Regions from separate parts of the Nocardioides sp. NPDC006273 genome, predicted to be linked through region 1. Evidence: riboswitches for the same ligand, from Rfam matches in the RefSeq annotation. Region 1 holds a riboswitch; the other holds the start of a gene.
What was found. A riboswitch is a leader RNA that binds a small molecule or an ion and turns the genes downstream of it on or off. The one in region 1 is predicted to bind cobalamin.

Region 1 (8,935 bases):
CGGGGTGGAGCGCGAGGACCTCGTCGATGCGCGCCGTCTTGGGCTCGCGGCCGGCGGCCCTGCCGAGCAGGTCGCGCAGCAGCAGCGGCCCGCGGGGGAAGTCGCGGTGGCGTACGAAGGCGCTCAGGAACGAGTGCAGGTTCCACGGGCTGGAGGAGATGTAGAACACCGGGTTCACACCGGCGGCGAGGTCGCGGTAGAGCTCGGGCGCGCCCGGGAACGGGGTGCGCGTGAGCGCCGACCCGGTGAGGGTCTGACGCACCATCCGCCCGACGCGCTGCACCCCGGTCTCGAGGATCGTGTCGTCGATGTCGGAGATCACGCCGAACCGCGCCTCCTCGGCGGGAACGCGAACCTCCACCTCGGCCCGATGAACGCCGGCCAGGCCGCGGTACTCGCCGGCCAGCTCGACGGTGCCCTGGGTCCACGGTGCCTGCAGGGTGTGGGCGCTGGGGTGCAGTCGCGCCACGAAGTAGCCCTCGTCGTCGGTGACCGCGTCCACAACGGCATCGCCCACGGTGATCCGCAGCGGCACACCCGGCAGCTCGTCCGTCACGAAGTGTCGGACCATGCGGCGTACGGCGGCGACCGCACCCTCGCCCTCCACAGCCGCCGAGGGCGGCGGATCATCGACGACCCGCCCGCGCACGACGACCCCCACGGCGCTCCCGTGCCCGCCGTAGCAGACGATCCGGAAGTCCGCCGGCACCCGTGATCCTGCCCGGCGGAGCCTCGCCGCGTCCCACGCCCGCTCCACCCTGAGCACCCACTGACGTGCCAACATGGCCACAGCATATGGTCCGGCCGTCCGGCCGGCGATCACGCCAGCGGCAGGGCCAGCAGCGCGTTCTCGATGAGTTCCGGCATCGCCGGATGGATCCAGTACTGGTCGCGTGCCATCGTCCGGGCATCGAGGCCGAACTGCATCGCCTGGATAAGCGGCTGGATCAGCGTCGGCGCTTCGGGCCCGATGACGTGCGCACCCAAGAGCGCGCCCGTGTTCGGGTCGGCCAGCAGCTTGGCGAACCCCGAGGTGTCCTCCATCGCCCAGCCGTAGGCGGTGCCGGCGTACTCCTGGGTCGAGGTGACGTACTCGATGCCGTTGGCTCGAGCCTGCTGCTCGGTCAGCCCGACCGACGCGATCCGCGGTTCGGTGAACACTGCGTACGGCACGTAGCGGTGGTCGGTGCGGATCAGGCCCTTCGGGTGGAGCAGGTTGTGCGCGACGGTCCGAGCCTCACGGTTGGCCACGTGCTTGAGCTGGTACGGCGAGCTGACATCACCCAGGGCCCACACGCCCGGGACCGTCGTGGCTTGGGTCTCGTCGACCACGATCCGGCCATCGCCGGTGATCTCGAGTCCTCCGGCCTCGGCTTCGATCAGGTCGCTGTTGGGCACCCTGCCGGTCGCGACCAGCAGCACGTCGGCCTCGAGGCGCTCCTCGCCGTCGTGGGTGTCGAGGAGGACCCGAACCCGGTCACCGTCGCGGTCGACTCGTCGGATCGCGTGGTTCAGACGCACGTCCCACCGCTCTCCCGCGATCTCGGTGAACCGGCGCGCGACATCGCGGTCCAGCCGGCTGAGCAGCTGTCCGGAGCGGGCCACGACGGTGACCTTCACGCCGAGGGAGGCGAAGATGTGGGCCATCTCCACGGCGATGAAGCCGCTCCCCAGGATCACCATGCTGGCCGGCAGCTGCTCCAGGCGCATCACCGAATCACTGGTGTGGAATCCGCTCTCGGCCAGCCCCGGGACGTCGGGAACGGCCGGGCGACTGCCCGCGGCGACCACGATCCGATCGGCGCTGATCGCCGTGACGCCGCCGGCCTCGTCGATGACGGTCAGCTGCTTCGGACCGGTGAAGCGCGCAGTGCCGGTCAGCAGACTCGTGTTGGGCCGTCCGGTCTGCCGGTACTTCTGACCGCCATCGGCGATCGGGTCGATCCGTCCAAAGATCCGGTCGCGGATCCGCGGCCAGTCCGCATCGTCGAAGGAGAGGTCGACGCCGAGTCGCCGCGCTTCACCGGGGGCTCCGGCCACGTCGGCGGTGTGCACCAGCATCTTGGTCGGGATGCAGCCGACGTTGAGGCAGGTGCCGCCGTAGGAGCCTCGGGACCCGACGCCCTTCTCGACGTAGACCACCTCCCAGTCGTCGAACCGCTCATCGACGATGGCGTTGCCCGAGCCGGAACCGATGATCACCAAGTCGACATGCCGCATGCCCCCATCATCGCCGGACGAACGCTCGCGGGACGGGTTTCTGGGCGCGAGCCGTACGGCAGAGAGGAAGACGTACGCAGCCACCACCCTTTCTGTGGGCCAGGTCGTCGAGAAGTCGGGCGGCGATCAGTGACGGTTCACATCAGGTGCTCGTTCGGTTGATGCCGATCGCGGCGAGGAACGCGGCGGTCGCCGGGGTCGGGCCGGTTGACGGCCAGGCGACGTACTCGGTGCGGTGCGGTGCATCGGTGACGGTGACCACGACGAGACCTTCGAGCTCCGGGGCGATCTGGACGTACGGCGCTGCCAAGAAGCCGACCGCGAGGCCGCACCGGATCAGGCCCGCCATGAGGGCGGTGTCGGTGACTTCGTAGGCAACCTCGCGAGTCAAGCCCGCCTGCACGAACGCCTGGTCGGTCTGAGCACGTCCGGCCGACCCGTACGGGAAGTCGACCGAGGGTTCGTCTACGAGGTCGGCTAGGCGACGTGGAGGTAAGACGCGTGCACCGTGTCACTGCTGAAGCCGGTCTCGGCACCGTCGACGCTCCAGGCCGCCTGCGCCCCGGCGGAGGGCGAGGTGGTGGTGCGGTGGAACTCGTGGCCGGTGACCTGCTCGCCGGCACGGGTGAGCAGGGAGTCGGAGGGGGCCGTGGCCACCGGGTAGCGGAGGGTGAGGCGCTCGCTCATCGCGGCTCGGGCAGGAAGGGCGCCGGCCAACGGGACGCCGTCGAGGGCCTCCGCGAGGTAGAGCAGCCCGGCGCACTCGGCGACGGTCGGGACCCCGGCTTCGACGGCTTCACGCAGGTCGCGGAGGAGGCTGCGGTTGGCGGCGAGCTCGGCGGCGTACATCTCCGGGAAGCCGCCACCGAGATAGATCCCCCGGGTGCCGACAGGGAGCGCCGGATCGGTCATCGGGTCGAACGCGACAACCTCGCAACCCGCGGCCGTCAGGAGCTCCTCGGTCTCGGGGTAGCGGAAGGTGAACGCCCTGCCGCCCGCGACCGCGACCACAGGACGCGCGTTCGCGTCGTCGACTGTGTTGGTCTCGACACGCCTCCGCCTAGCGGCTCCGGCGGCTCGACCAACGGTTGCGCTGGTTGAGCCGGCGTCGTGAGGAACGAGCGACGCCGTGTCGAAACCAACACGGTCGCCTTCGCCCAACGCCACCACCGGATCCCAAGGATCCCCGTCCAGGTCTGGAGCCGACCGGGCGAGCTCCAACAAGGCGGACAGGTCCAGATGAGCCGCGACCTGCTCGCCCAGCCGCTCGATCAGCGCGACGGACTCGTCGCGCTCGTCGACCGGGACGAGCCCCAGGTGGCGCGAGGGCGTCGCCAGCGACGGGTCCGGCGGGAGCATGCCGAGGACCGGCAGCCCGAGACCGTCCAGCGCACGCCGGATCTCGTCGGCGTTGCGCCCGGGAGAGCAACGGTTGAGGACGACTCCCCCGATGCGTACGGACGGGTCGAAGCCGGCCATGCCCGCAGCGATCGCGGCAGCGGAGCGGGACATCCGGGCGACATCGAGGACCAGGACGACCGGCGAGGAGGTCAACGAGGACACGTGTGCGGTCGAGGCGAAGCCGTCGGTGCCGAGCCGGCCGTCGTAGAGGCCCATGACGCCCTCGATGACCGCCACGTCGGCTCCGGCAGCGCCGTGGAGCAGCAACGGTACGACCCGCGACTCCCCCACCAGGTGCGGGTCGAGGTTGCGGCCCGGGCGGCCGGTGGCGAGCGCGTGGTAGCCCGGGTCGATGTAGTCCGGGCCGACCTTGTGACCGCTGACCACGTGCCCGGCCGAGCGCAGCGCCGCCATCAGCCCGGTCGCGATCGTCGTCTTGCCCGAGCCGGTCGAAGGAGCAGCGACCGCCAGCCGGGGCAGGCTCATGCCGCCACGCCCGTAGGGCAGTGCGAAGAATACGGACGTGGCGCCCTGAGGTTTGTTGTCGCTCGCTTGGGCTCGCTCACCATTCGATGCCCCGCTGGCCCTTCTGACCCGCGTCCATCGGATGCTTGATCTTGGTCATCTCGGTGACCAGGTCGGCGACCTCCAGCAGCGCCGGGTCGGCGTCGCGGCCGGTGATGACGACGTGCTGACGCCCCGGCCGCTCGGCGAGCACAGTGGCCACCTCGGCGGCATCGACCCAGCCCCACTTGATCGGATAGGTGAACTCGTCGAGGACGAGCAGGTCGTAGGTCTCCGCGGCCAGGCACCGCTTGATCTCGGCCCAGCCCTCGGCGGCGTCCGCGGCGTGATCCTCGGCGTCACCCTGCTTGCGCGACCAGGACCACCCCGAGCCCATCTTGTGCCAGTCGACCGGACCACCTTCGCCGGTCTCCTCGTGCAGCGCACCGAGACGCTCGAGCACGGTCTGCTCGCCGATGCGCCACTTGGCCGACTTCACGAACTGGAAGACCCCGATCCGCCAGCCCTGGTTCCACGCGCGCAGCGCGAGCCCGAAGGCGGCGGTCGACTTCCCCTTGCCGGGCCCGGTGTGGACCATCACCAGCGGACGGTTGCGACGCTGACGGGTGGTGAGCCCGTCGTCGGGTACGTTGAGCGGCTGTCCCTTCGGCATCAGGCAGCGCCCCTTCCGGTGGTGGATCCGGTGAACCCGTGGACGGCGGAGGTCAACGCCTCGGCGCTCACCTCGGCTACGGGCACGTGCTCCGCATCCAGGTGCGCCGCCAGCTGGCGCGCCAGCCCGAGCCGCATCGGTCCGCTCTCGGAGTCGATGACGACGGTGGTGACGCCCAGACCGGCGACGTACGCGGCGGCCTGCTGCGAGCGCCGGACCGCGTCCTTCCCGTGGGTCTTGGAGTTGGCGCGGCCGTCGGTGACGACCACCAGCAGCGGCCGCAGATCAGGGTCACGCAGACGCTCGCGCTGGAGCACACGGGCGGCCTCGAGGAGGCCTTCGGCCAGCGGCGTACGTCCTCCGGCGGGGATCTCGTCGAGGCGGGCCGCGGCGAGGTCGACCGACCCGGTCGGCGGCAGCACGAGCTCGGCGCCCTCGCCGCGGAACGTGATCATCCCGACCTTGTCACGGCGCCGGTAGGCGTCGAGGAGAAGCGAGAGGACCGCCGCCTTCACCTGCGCCATCCGCTTGCGCGCGGCCATCGACCCGGACGCGTCCACGCAGAAGAGCACCAGGTTGGCCTCGCGGCCCTCGCGGACCGCGGTGCGGAGGTCCTCGATCCGCAGCTCGACCCGCCCGGACGTACGTCCCCGGGCGGCCTGCTTCCCCGCCGCCGCCTTGAGCGTCTCGACCAGGTGGAGCGAGCCTCGGCTGCTCTCCCGTGCGCCGATCCGGCGACCGCTGCTGCCGATCGCCTTGCTCCGGCCGCCGGTGCGGCCCGTGCCCAGGCCGGACACGGTCAGGAGGCGGGGGCGGTAGGCCGCGGCCGCACCGGTGACTGACTCGGGTGCGGCACCGGAAGGAGATTGTGGCTGGTCGGGTGCGTTGTCGGCTGTGTTGGTTTCGACACCGCTCGCTTCGCTCGCGGGCTCAACCATCGGGGGTTCTCCCCCGTCGGTCGAGCTATCCCCGTCGGTCGAGCCGGCACCACCCTCGTCGGTCGAGCCGTCGGAGCCGCTAGGCGGAGACGTGTCGAGACCAACAGAGTCGTCTTCGGCACCCGAGTCTCCCGAGTCATCCGAAGGCCCACCCTCCGGCGGCTCAGGTGGCAGCTCCTCGTCCCCGAGAATCCGGTCGAGCAGGTCCTCGTCGATCCCCGGAGCATCGAACGGGTTGCGCCGCCGCCGGTGCGGCAGCGCGAGCAGCGCGGCCCGGCGAATGTCGGCCCGGGTGACCTCCGACCGGCCGGCCCAAGCAGCGTGCGCGACCGCGGTGCGGGCGGTGACGATGTCGGCACGCAGCCCGTCGACCTCGAACGCCGCGCAGACCTCGGCGATCTTGAGCAGCCCCGGCTCGGTGAGCCGGACCTTCCCGACCAGCTCACGAGCGGCGGCGATCCGGGAGGTCAGCGCACGATCGGCTCCGCCGAAACGTTCGGCGAACGCAGCGGCGTCGAGGTCGAAGGCCATCCGGCGGCGGACGACCTCGACGCGAAGCGCGGGATCCCGCGGCGCGGCGACCTCGACGGTGAGCCCGAAGCGGTCCAGCAGCTGCGGGCGCAGCTCGCCCTCCTCGGGGTTCATGGTGCCGATCAGGACGAAGCGCGCGGCGTGCGAGACCGAGACGCCGTCGCGCTCGACGGAGACGCGCCCCATCGCCGCCGCGTCCAGCAGCAGGTCGACCAGGTGGTCGTGGAGCAGGTTGACCTCGTCTACGTAGAGCAGGCCACGGTGTGCGCGGGCGAGCAGCCCCGGCTCGAACTCGACCGCACCTCGCGAGAGCGCGCTCTCCAGGTGGAGCGAGCCGACGACCCGGTCCTCGGTGGCTCCCACCGGGAGTTCGATCAGCCGCACCGGCCGGCTCTCCACGACGGCGGCGGACCCGAACGGACCGTCCGGCGACTCGGCGGAGGGGTCGGACGGGTCGATCGAGAACCGATCCCCCGCATAGACCGAGATCGAGGGCAGCACGGCCGCCAGACCGCGTACGGCCGTCGACTTCGCGGTCCCCTTCTCGCCACGGACCAGGACGCCGCCGATCTCCGGGGAGATCGTGGTGAGCACGAGCGCGAGGCCCATGTCGTCGAGTCCTGTGGCTGAGTCGGCCTCGCAGCCGAGGACGGCAGAAAATGGATAGTGCACCGGCATGAGAGGCTCCCGCTCCCTATCGCGTTGATTGGATGGTCACGGGGCCGGTCTTCGGACTCACCGAGTCTCCACGAATGGAGCTCGACTCACCGCAGCGGGCCTGTGCCGGATTCTCACCGGCTTCCCAGATTCTCCCCAGTCGGGGCACCTCGTGACTGTGCGGTCACTGTAGCGTCTGGCCCCATGATCGTCGTGGTGGGCATCGGTGCCGGAGGTTGGGACGAGGTCCCCGTACGTCACCAGCAGCTGATCCGAGGCGCCTCGGTCCTCCTCGGCGGCAAACGCCACCTCGACCTGGCCCCGGACGTCCCCGGCCAGCGGCGCGAGCCCTGGCCCTCACCGCTCCGCGACGGGCTCCCTGCACTGCTCGAATCCGTCGGCGACGCCGTCGCTCTGGCCTCGGGCGACCCGCTCGTCTCCGGTATCGGCACGACCCTGATCGACCTGCTCGGCCCGGAGAACGTGCGCATCGAGCCGGCCGTCTCCTCCGTCGCCCTCGCTCGCGCCCGGATGGGCTGGTCGGCCGAGTCGTGCGTGGCCGTCAGCCTCGTCGGCCGCGACGTCGCACTGATCGCCCGCGAGCTCGCCCCCGGCCGCCGCATCCTGGCGCTCTCCTCGGACGGATCCACTCCCGTGTCGGTCGCTGACCTCCTGGTCACGGTCGGTTTCGGCGCCTCGACCATGACCGTCCTGGGTGACCTGGGAGCGGAGACGGAGACTGCTCAGACGGCGACCGCGTCGACCTGGGTCGGTGAGTCGCCGCGCCTCAACATGGTGGCGATCGAGTGCGCCGCCGACCGTGTTGGTTTCGACACGGAAGCGAGCGTGTCGAGACCAACACAGTCGTTCCCCGCGTCCTGGACCCCAGGCCTCCCCGACGACTCCTTCGAGCACGACGGCCAGCTGACCAAGCGCGACCTCCGGGCCTCGGCCCTGTCCCGTCTCGCCCCGACCCCAGGACAGCACCTCTGGGACGTGGGCGCCGGAGCCGGGTCGGTCGGGATCGAGTGGATGCGGGCGCACCCGACGTGCACGACGACCGCGATCGAGGCCAGCTCCGAGCGGGCGGCCCGGATCGCTCGCAACGCAGCCCGCCTCGGCGTTCCCAACCTGAGCGTCATCGAGGGCCGCGCCCCCGACGCCCTGGCCGGCCTCCCCGCCCCGGACGCGATCTTCATCGGCGGCGGGGCGACCCGTCCCGGCGTGCTCGACACCTGCCTCGCGGCGCTGCGCCCCGGCGGCCGGATCGTCGTCCACGGCGTCACCCTCGAGACCGAGCAGCTCCTGGCCGCTGCCTACCAGGAGCACGGCGGCGAGCTCACCCGGATCTCCGTCGAGACCTCTGCCCCGATCGGCGCCTTCACCGGCTGGACCCCGGCCCGGTCGGTCACCCAATGGACCCTCACCGTCGGGTGAGATCGCGCCGCCAGCGCGGAGTCGTCGACTCCAGGGCGGTCAGGAGTCCGACGGTCTCTGCCGGGTCGCTGAGGCGGTCACCGAAGAGCTCCTTGATGCGCTTGAGCCGGTGGCGCACGGTCTGCTCGTGGACCCTCAGCTGCTCGGCGACGACGGGCGCGCTGGGCCGGGCCCGCAGCCAGACCAGCATGGTCTCGGCGAGCGCCAGGCGGCGTTTCGGGGTCTCCCCCAAGAGGGGCGCGAGCAGCTGCTCGTCGGCGAAGCGGCGCAGCGTCGGGTCGGCGTGCAGGCACAGCTCCGACTGGTGCTCGGCGCACCAGACGATGCCGTCCGCGGAAGGACGGAGGACCTGCTCGGCGACCAGATCCACGGCCCGCAGGCCCCAACGTACGGCGTGGCGGGTCTCGTCGAGCCGCACCTCCCAGGTGACGGCCACCGGGCGGCTCGTCGCGGCGACGACCGCCCTGGCCCTCTCGTGCACCACGCCTGAGGCCCCGATCACGACCATGGCCCCCTCGCTCGGCCCCATGAGCAGACGCGGCGCGGGCGCGCTGAGCTCTGCCGGGACCGGTCC
Region 2 (8,935 bases), on a different contig from region 1:
CTCGTGGTCCACCCCGGGCGACTTCCGCTCCGTCCCGCAGCAGCATCCGCGGCAGACCGTCAGCGTCGGCCGCCCGCCGGCTGGGCTGCTCATCCTTCAGCCCTCGCATGCCTCGCAGTCGGGGCCGTTCTCGATGGCGCAGACCTCGGCATCGCTCCAGTCGTCCCAGGTCAGGTCGTCGATCGCATCGGTGGTCGGGTTCTGGTTCATGGTCGTACCTCTCAGTTGGTGCGGGTCTGCTTGCTGGCTTGGACACCGGCACGCGAACGCAGGTAGTACAGGCTCTTGATGTTCGGGTCGAGCAGCGCGAGCTTGTGGATCTTGCTGATGTACTGCGGGGTCGCGTCGGCCTGGAAGAACAGGTTGAGCGACTGGGCCTGGTCGATGTAGACCTGCCGGTCCGACGCGCGGGCGAGCAGGATCTCCTGGTCGATCTCGTAGCCGGTCTTGAAGACGTCCTTCTCGTGCTCGTCGAGCCAGTCGACGTGCTGGACCGAGCCGCCGTGGTCGACGATGTCGTCGATGTGCGCCTGGTCGTAGACCCCGCGCTCCTCCATCACCTCGACGAGGTTCTGGTTGGCCCGCGGCATCTCGCCGGCCGAGGTGGTCTGGTTCCAGACGTTCGCGACGTACGGCTCGATGCCCTGGCTGGTGCCGCCGACGATCACCGCGGTGCTCATCGTCGGCGCGATGGCCATCAGGTGGGAGTTGCGCCGTCCGACGCACCACTCCGGGACGCCCGCGACCGAGCCCATCCACCGCGACGCGGCGTCGGCACTCGACGAGATCCGCTCGAAGATGTCCTTGTTCAGCGCCGCCGCCTTGTCCGACTCGAACGGCACCCGCTGCTTCTGCAGGTAGTCGTGGTAGCCCATCACGCCCAGCCCCAGGCTGCGGGCCTTCTCGGTGTAGCGCACCGCCCGCTCCAGGCCGCGGATGGTGCGGGCCTTGCGCAGGAACGCCTCGGCGACCGCGTCGAGGAAGACGGTCGCGACGTACGCCGTGTCCTGGTCCTTCCACTCGTCATAGGTCGACAGGTTCAGCGAGGAGAGCACGCAGGTGTAGGAGTGCTCCTCGTCGCTGAACAGGGTGATCTCCGAGCACAGGTTGGAGGCCTTGTTGGCCAGCCCGTTGGCTCGGTAGGACTCGGTCTGGGCGGCGTTGACGGTGTCGACCTTCCAGATGTAGCCCTTGCCCAGCACCACCCGGATCTTCAGCACCCGCTGGTAGCGCTCCAGGGCGTCGCGGTCCCCGGCCAGCATTCGGTCGATGAACGCCTGGCTGAAGATCCAGCCGACGTTCTTGTTGGCCGGCTCGCGGAAGATCAGGTCGGCGAGCTCGAAGAAGTCCGGGTGGTCCACCGGCAGGTAGCCTGCCCAGGAGCCGCGCCGGGTCGCGCCCTGGCTGATCTGGTTGGTCATCTCCACGAAGTTGCAGAAGACCGGGACCACGCCGTTGGCCTTGCCGTTGTCGCTGAACTTCGCGCCACGGGGCCGGACGTCACCGAGGTACGCCGAGGTGCCGAACCCGTTCTGGGAGAGGATCGCGGCCTCCTTGAGGGTCTCGTAGAAGCCCCAGACCGAGTCCTCGACGTACGAGCCCTCGCACGAGACCGGCAGACCGCGGTCGGTGCCGAGGTTGGACAGCACCGGCGTCGACGGGGAGAGCCAGCCGTTCCAGATCGCCTCGAAGAACCGCGCCGTCCAGGAGACGCCGTCCTCGCGGGGGTACATCTCGTCGGCGAGGTCGCCGGCGGTGCTGGCGATGGTCTCGTAGCGCCCCCGCACGCTCTGGCCGTCCACGGTGTACTTGGCCTTGAACATGGCGTAGCCCGCCGTGGTCATGAAGTCGGGCACGATGTCCTCGGCCTGCAGCGCCTTGCGCTCGGCGGAGAGTGCCTCCCAGTTGTTGTTGCTCATCAGAAGCTGAACTCCGTCTCGCCGATGTTGCGGTTGTATTCGTTGCCGGTGACCTGGAAGAAGTCGTGGAACTGGGTGCCGTTGATGCCGTTGTAGAACCATTCGGCGATCGGGTTGGCCTCGACGTCGAACAGCGGTTCCATCCGCATGTTCTCCAGGGTCATGTCGATCCGGGACCTCACGAAGGTCTCCAGGTCGGCCTGGTCGATGCCTGGGATCGGCCCGTGGGAGAAGAGCATCTCCACGATCCGGGCCTCGTGGGCGTAGAGGTGCTCGGCGACGCCGCGGACCCTCGCGAAGAGGTCGTCGCGCTCGGCCTCGAACTTGTCGGCCGGGACGGTCGCGGCGTACTCCTCGAGGGTGGTGTTGAACAGCCAGGCGCCGCCGGTGGCGTGCAGGTTCTCGTCGCGGGCGGAGAAGTTGATGCCGCTGATCACGTTCTGCAGCAGGTTCTTCCCACCGGACTGGAAGTGCTTGAGGAAGGCGAAGTTGGAGTAGAGGACGCAGTTCTCCATCAGCGTGAAGACGCTTAGCGCGTAGAGCAGGTCCTCGTCGGCGATCGCGTCCCACACGAACTGGATCCGCTCGGCCAGCACGGGGTCGTTCTTGTAGGAGTCGTAGAACTCCTCGGTGTCGATCATCAGCGTCTTGTTGAGCTTCGCGTAGAACGGCGCGTGCATGTTGAGCTCGGCGAACGAGAAGGCGTTGGTCATCATCTGGACCTCCGGGCGCGGGAACGCGTGGAAGAGCCGGTCGCCCCACACCTCGCCGCCGAGGATCAGCTCATAGATGGTGAACAGCTTCAGCGTCGTCTTGACCGCCGCCTGCTCGGCGTCGGTCATGTTGACCAGGAAGTCCTGCTTGTCGTTCTCGACCGGGATCTCCTCGGCCGTCCAGAAGATGCTCCGCTGCTTCTTCGCCAGGTCCTCGGCCATCGGGTAGTCGAAGACGTACGCCGACTTCTCGGTCCGGATCGGCAGACCCTCGGTGTCGATCATCTCATCGTCCCCTTCGTCCACGGGCCCGCCCGGCCCGCTCGGATGTGTTGCTCATCCGCGCATCGAGGAGCAGAGGACGTCGGCGCCGCGCCGGAAGACGGGCGCGAGGACTTGATCCCCTGACCGTCCCTCGAGGTCGCGGACCACCGCACCCGGCGGGTGCGGCGCGCTGGCAGGTCTTCGGACTCGTGGGCACATACTCGGTGATCGAGCTTGTCGAGATCCCTACTGGCCGTCGCTTCCCAGGAGCCGGCTTGCTCCCAGTGCTCTGTGACGGCGGTCGTTCCCACTCACCGCTGCGGGGCAGTCCCGGAGTCGAACCGGGTTCCCTCTTGCCTCTCCCGCCCCGTCGCCGAGTTGGGAGAACCAGCTGCGAGGACCACCATATACGGGAACTACATCAATGCAACTTCCTAGATCTAGTGTTTCGCCGGCCTCCTGGGTGACACCGCTGCCAGGCTTCGGTGACCGTGCTAGCGTGTCGCCCGAGTCGAACGCATCCTCTGGGATGCCAGGGAACTCCGGTGTGATTCCGGGACTGGCGCGCAGCGGTGAGGGAGACGGCGACGCTAGACGCCACTGGGACCTGAGGTCCTGGGAAGGCAGCGTCGTCGGTTGATCCCGAGTCCGAAAACCTGTCGGCTCAGATATTCGTCAACGGCCCTCGCGATCAGGGTCCAGGAGACCTGAGAGGCCGACAGCCGTGGATGCGTCCCTCCGCGATGCCCAGCCATCTGTACGTCGCCGGGCCGTCGGGAGGCCCGCTACCGGCGCGAACCGCAGAGTGCCCTTCCTGCCGTTGGTCGTCGGCCTGGTGCTCGCCTCGGTGCTCAGCGCCGTGGCCTCCCTGGCGTTCGGATCGGAGCGGATCCCGGTCTCCGAGGTCGTCGCGGCGGTCGCCGACCGGCTCCAGGGTGATGCCGTCGGGAGGTGGGACGTGATCGTGTGGGAGCTGCGCCTTCCCCGAGCACTGATGGCCCTGGTCGTCGGGGCGGGCCTCGCGGTGGCCGGCGCCGGGATGCAGACCCTGGTCCGCAACCCGCTCGCCGACCCGTTCCTCCTCGGGATCAGCTCCGGGGCGTCGGTGGGGGCGACGGCGGCGATCACCACGGGTGCGCTGGCCGGCTTCGGCATCTATGCCGTCTCGACCGGGGCACTGGTCGGGGCGATCGGCTCGGCCCTGCTGGTCTGGTTGGTGGCGACCGCGCAGGGTGGGCTGACTCCGATCCGGCTGGTGCTCTCCGGGGTGGTGCTCTCCTCGGGACTCTCCGCGATCGCCTCGTTCCTGGTCTTCATGAGCGACGACCCCCGTGCCGCCAACTCGGTGATGTTCTGGATGCTCGGCAGCGTTGGCGGTGCCACCTGGGAGAAGCTGTGGCTGCCCGCGGCGCTCACCCTGGCCCTGGGGGTCGGGATGCTGGCCATGCACCGCTGGTTGGACGCGCTTGCGGCGGGCCCGGAGACCGCGGTCTCGCTCGGTGTGAACGTCGCGGGGCTGCGTACGACGCTTTTCGTCGGGTTGGCGGTCCTGGTCGGGGTCCTGGTCGCGGTCAGCGGCGGGATCGGGTTCGTCGGGCTGATCGTGCCGCACGCGGCCCGGTTGCTCGTGGGCGCCCGGCACCGGGTCGTCCTCCCCATCGCGGCCCTGGGCGGTGGGCTGTTCCTGCTGTGGGTCGACGTGCTGGCACGGCTGGTGGCGCGACCACAGGAGATCCCGCTGGGCGTGGTCACCGGTGTCGTCGGGGCGCCGCTGTTCCTGCTGCTCCTGGGCCGCGGCAGGTACCGGTTCGGGAGTGAGGGATGAGCGCGCACGAGAACGGTCCGGTGCTGCGTCTGCGCGGCGTCGGTGTCCGCCTGGGCGAGCGCGACGTGCTTCGCGACATCGACCTCGACGTGCCCGCCGGCACCAGTCTCGGGATCGTCGGCGTGAACGGAGTGGGGAAGTCGACCTTGCTGCGGGTCATCGCCGGAGTGCTGCGGCCGAGCGCCGGCCACACCTACCTCGCCGACGCCGCCGGTGCCCTCCACGAGACCAGTCGGACCAGCTCGCGTGAGCGTGCCCGCCGGATGGCGTACGTCCCTCAGGAAGAGGTCGCCTCCGCAGAGCTGCTCGTCGGCGAGATGGTTGCGCTCGGCCGGGTGCCACGCACCCGGCCCTGGGCCAGAGGCGGAACGCAGGAGCGCGATATCGTCCGTTCGGCTCTCGATGCCGTCGGGCTGGCCGACCGGATCGACGAGCCCTGCGACCGGCTCTCCGGCGGCGAGCGGCGACGGGCGGTGATGGCCCGCGGCCTCGCCCAGGACTGCCCGGTGATGCTCCTGGACGAGCCCACCAACCACCTCGACGTCGCTTGGCAGCTGCGGCTGCTGCAGACGGTCGCCGACCGGGTCGAGACCCTGGTCGCGACGATCCACGACCTCGACCTGGCGCTTCGCTCCTTCGACCGGCTGGCGGTTCTCGGCCGGCCCCAGGGCTCCGACCCGGACACCGGGCCGGCGACGGTCGTGGCCCATGGCCCGCCCGCCGAGGTCCTCGACGCCATCAGCGTCGATCTTCACTTCGGCGTCGGCTCCGTCCAGGTTCCACACCCGCACCTGGGTCAGCCCCACCTGCTCATCCACCCCCGAAAGGACCACTCGGCATGAACCCACGCCTGGCCTGCCTCTCCGCACTCGCTCTCGGTGCCACGATCCTCACCGGCTGCGGTGCGGAGGAGACCACCGCCTCCGGTCCCGCGAGCGCGGCAGCGGTCACCGTCGAGAACTGTGGTGAGAAGGTGACGATCGACGAGCCGCTCACCGAGCTCTACGCCTACGACGGCGGGATCATCTCGATCGCGCTCGCTGTCGGCGCACGCGACGAGCTCGTCGCCGTCACCGGCCTGGCGCGCGACAAGCAGCTGCTCGAGCTCGCCTACCCGGACGAGCGCGTCGACGAGCTCCGCGTGGTCGGCGACGACCACCCGACCCTGGAGACCGTGCTCGCTGTGAATCCACAGATGATGTTCGCAGGCTGGGGCTACGGGTTCAGCGAGTCGCGCAACCTGCTGCCCGAGACGTTGCACGAGCAGGGCATCGACACCTACCTGCTCAGCGAGACCTGCCGTCAGGAGGACGGCGACCGCGGCACCATGGAGGCCTGGACGGCGCTGCGTACCGACCTGCTCAACATCGGTGAGCTGACCGGTCACCGGGAGACCGCGGAGGAGGTCGTGACCGACATCGAGGAGCGTCGCAAGGCCTTGGAGAGCGCGTCCGAACCGGCTGAGGCGCCGACCGCGTTCCTGTTCGACTCCGGCACCGACGCGATCTTCACGTCCGGCTCCTTCGGCGGGCCGCAGGCGATCTTCGACACCGCCGGGGTGACCAACGCGACCGCCGACGTCGACGACACCTGGACCGAGGTCGGCTGGGAGCGCATCGCCGCCGCCGATCCGGACATCATCTACTTCGTGGACTACCCCGGTCAGTCGTACGAGGAGAAGGTCAAGGTCCTCAAGGCCAACCCCGCCTCCCGCGGTCTGCGTGCCGTCGAGGAGAACAGGTTCGTCAACCTGCCCTACGCGATGTGGGTCTCCGGGCCCCTCAACATCGACGCCGCCGAGTGGGTCCGCCGCTCGCTGGAGCACTTCGGGATCGTTCCCGAGTCGGGGATCGAGCCGACGCTCGACATCACCCATCTCACCAATCTCGACGGCAACGAGTGGCTCCGCTGAGATCTGGCTATAGTGCACGCAACGGATACGAGGAAGCCGGTGGAACTCCGGCACAGTCGCGCTACTGTGACATCGCCTCGCGGCGGTGGAGTCAGACCCGAGTGTCCGTCCAACCCCATCGAACAGGGACGCAGAAATCCCTGAGGAGGACATATGTCGCAGCACGCTGTGGCGCCCGTCGCCGGCGCCGACCTTCCCACCGTCCCGCTCCGTGAGCTCGCCCCCTGGGCGCTCTTCTTCGGCCTTCTCGGTCTGCTGGTGCTCTTCTTCATCAGCGCCGACCAGGGCGCCGTCTCGATCCCGTCCGGCACGCTCATCCACGAGTGGGTCCACGACGGTCGCCACCTGCTCGGCTACCCCTGCCACTGATGAGCCCGCGTGCATTTCTCGTACGCGGCCTGCTAGCCGGACTCCTCGCCGGCGTCGCCACCTTCCTGGTGGCGTACGCCGTCGGTGAGCCGCAGGTCGGCGCTGCCATCGCGCTGGAGGCCATATCATCAGGAGACAGCGGCGGCGACGGGCACTCGCACTCGCATGCCGCCGAAGGCGACGAGGGCGGTGACGAGGCCGCCGAGGTCCCCCGCACGAACCAGAGCACCTGGGGTCTGCTGACCGGCACCCTGGCCGTTGGCGTCGCGCTCGGGGGCATCCTCGGGCTGGTCGCCGCCGCCGCGCTGGGGCGCCTCGGACGGCTCACGCCAAGCCAGTCGACGGCGCTCGTCACGCTGATCGGGTTCGTCGCGGTCGCGCTGGTGCCTTTCCTCAAATATCCGGCCACGCCACCCGCGGTCGGCAGCGGGGACACCATCGGGCTGCGTACGTCGGTCTACTTCGGCTACCTGCTCGTCTCCGTCCTCGCGGCCGTGCTCGCCACCTATGGCGCGGTGCGACTGCGGGAGCGGGTCGGGACCTACGCGGCCGTGGTCGGCGGCACCGCCGCCTATCTGCTGGTCGTGGTCGTCGCGGGTCACCTCTTCGTCACGGTCAACGAGATCGGCGACTTCCCGGCGGACACGCTGTGGTCCTTCCGGCTCGCGTCCCTCATCACGCTCGCCACGATGTGGGGCCTGCTCGGGGTGGCACTGACCGGCCTGGTCGGCCGGTTGTACGCGGCGGAGCGCGCCGTCGCGGAGCGGAAGGCCCTGGCCGCGAGCCTGTGAGGTCTCGACAAGCTCGACCACCGGATCAGTAGCTCGACCCGGATCAGCGGGGGAGGCGGTAGGTCTCCACGGGGCGGCCGTCGGCCAGGTGATCACGCACGATCACCCGGGCGGCGGCCGCTTCCACGTTGCCGTACCAGACGTCGTCGGGCTGCACGCTGATCACTGGCGCCTGGTTGCACGGGAACAGGCAGCCGGTGTGGGTGATCAGCAGGTCGTCGTCGCCGAGCCCGGCCTCCATCGCGCCCAGGACCACCGCCCGGGCGGTCTCCTCCGAGCCCTTCGCGGTGCAGCGGGGGCCGCGGCAGATCAGGACCTGGCGTACGTGGTCGGGCACCTGCTCCCATGCCGGTGAGGTGAGCCCGGGCTCGGTGCCGGTGAGCGGACGGGTCTCGGCCAGCTCGTCGGCCAGCGCGTCGGGGGTGGTCACCAGTCGGGTCGCGACCTGGATCTCAGGTCGCCGGCCGGGGCGCTCGCGCCACCAGTGGGCGGCGATCCGGCGTAGCCAGGAGTGGCCCGGGGCGAGCGGGCCGAGGCTGATGCCGATCAGCATGATGGTCTCGGCGCCCTTGTCGGCCAGGCGGGTCAGCTCGTGGGAGAGCGACGGGTCGCCCAGCTGCAGGAAGGCGGCGCTCGCGTCGTGGTCGCGCGCCCAGCCGAGGATCTCGTCGCGCCGGTCGACGTCGGTCACGGACATACCCACGAGGACCCGTGCCTGTGACTGAGGGTCCCGCTTTGTGAAGACGTTCACGAGGTCGGACCCGCTGTCATAGCGATCGCCGACCCAGCACCCAGCTCACCGCTTCGGCGACGTCATCGACCGTCGCCACGTCGCCGGCCCCGGCGGGTCGACGGACGACGACCACCTGCACGCCCAGCTCGGCGGCCGCCGCCATCTTCGGCCAGGTGTAGGCGCCGCCGGAGTCCTTGGTGATGAGTACGTCGGTGCCGTGCTCGCGCATCAGCACGAGCTCGCCGCCGAGGTCGTAGGGTCCGCGGCTGGTCAGCAGCGTCCACGGCTCGGGGAGGTCGAGCTCGGGAGGATCGACCACGCGGGCCAGCGCGGCGTGTTCACCGAGAGCGCGGACGAACCGGGCGAGCTCCTGGCGTCCGACCGTGATGAAGGGACGCTTGCCGAGGTC

Region 2: another riboswitch for cobalamin. It lies ahead of ABZZ22_RS24050 (ribonucleotide-diphosphate reductase subunit beta); the one in region 1 lies ahead of ABZZ22_RS07875 (VWA domain-containing protein).

Annotation. Positions count from the first base shown of each region.
Region 1 covers NZ_JBEXSD010000012.1:88,671-97,605, reverse strand. Annotated here, with positions in the region: gene ABZZ22_RS07900 (phosphatase domain-containing protein) at 1-784, opposite strand, end outside; gene ABZZ22_RS07895 (mycothione reductase) at 820-2,220, opposite strand; partial or broken gene ABZZ22_RS07890 (LysR substrate-binding domain-containing protein) at 2,363-2,662, opposite strand; gene ABZZ22_RS07885 (cobyrinate a,c-diamide synthase) at 2,698-4,107, opposite strand; gene cobO (cob(I)yrinic acid a,c-diamide adenosyltransferase) at 4,184-4,798, opposite strand; gene ABZZ22_RS07875 (VWA domain-containing protein) at 4,798-6,945, opposite strand; cobalamin riboswitch at 6,970-7,112, opposite strand; gene cbiE (precorrin-6y C5,15-methyltransferase (decarboxylating) subunit CbiE) at 7,129-8,361, shown strand; gene ABZZ22_RS07865 (helix-turn-helix domain-containing protein) at 8,348-8,935, opposite strand, start outside.
Region 2 covers NZ_JBEXSD010000076.1:11,093-20,027, reverse strand. Annotated here, with positions in the region: gene ABZZ22_RS24060 ((2Fe-2S) ferredoxin domain-containing protein) at 1-93, opposite strand, end outside; gene ABZZ22_RS24055 (ribonucleotide reductase N-terminal alpha domain-containing protein) at 222-1,919, opposite strand; gene ABZZ22_RS24050 (ribonucleotide-diphosphate reductase subunit beta) at 1,919-2,917, opposite strand; cobalamin riboswitch at 3,071-3,303, opposite strand; cobalamin riboswitch at 3,392-3,575, shown strand; gene ABZZ22_RS24045 (iron ABC transporter permease) at 3,702-4,721, shown strand; gene ABZZ22_RS24040 (ABC transporter ATP-binding protein) at 4,718-5,563, shown strand; gene ABZZ22_RS24035 (ABC transporter substrate-binding protein) at 5,560-6,633, shown strand; gene ABZZ22_RS24030 (CbtB-domain containing protein) at 6,787-7,002, shown strand; gene ABZZ22_RS24025 (CbtA family protein) at 7,002-7,793, shown strand; gene ABZZ22_RS24020 ((2Fe-2S) ferredoxin domain-containing protein) at 7,837-8,490, opposite strand; gene ABZZ22_RS24015 (cobalt-precorrin-6A reductase) at 8,561-8,935, opposite strand, start outside.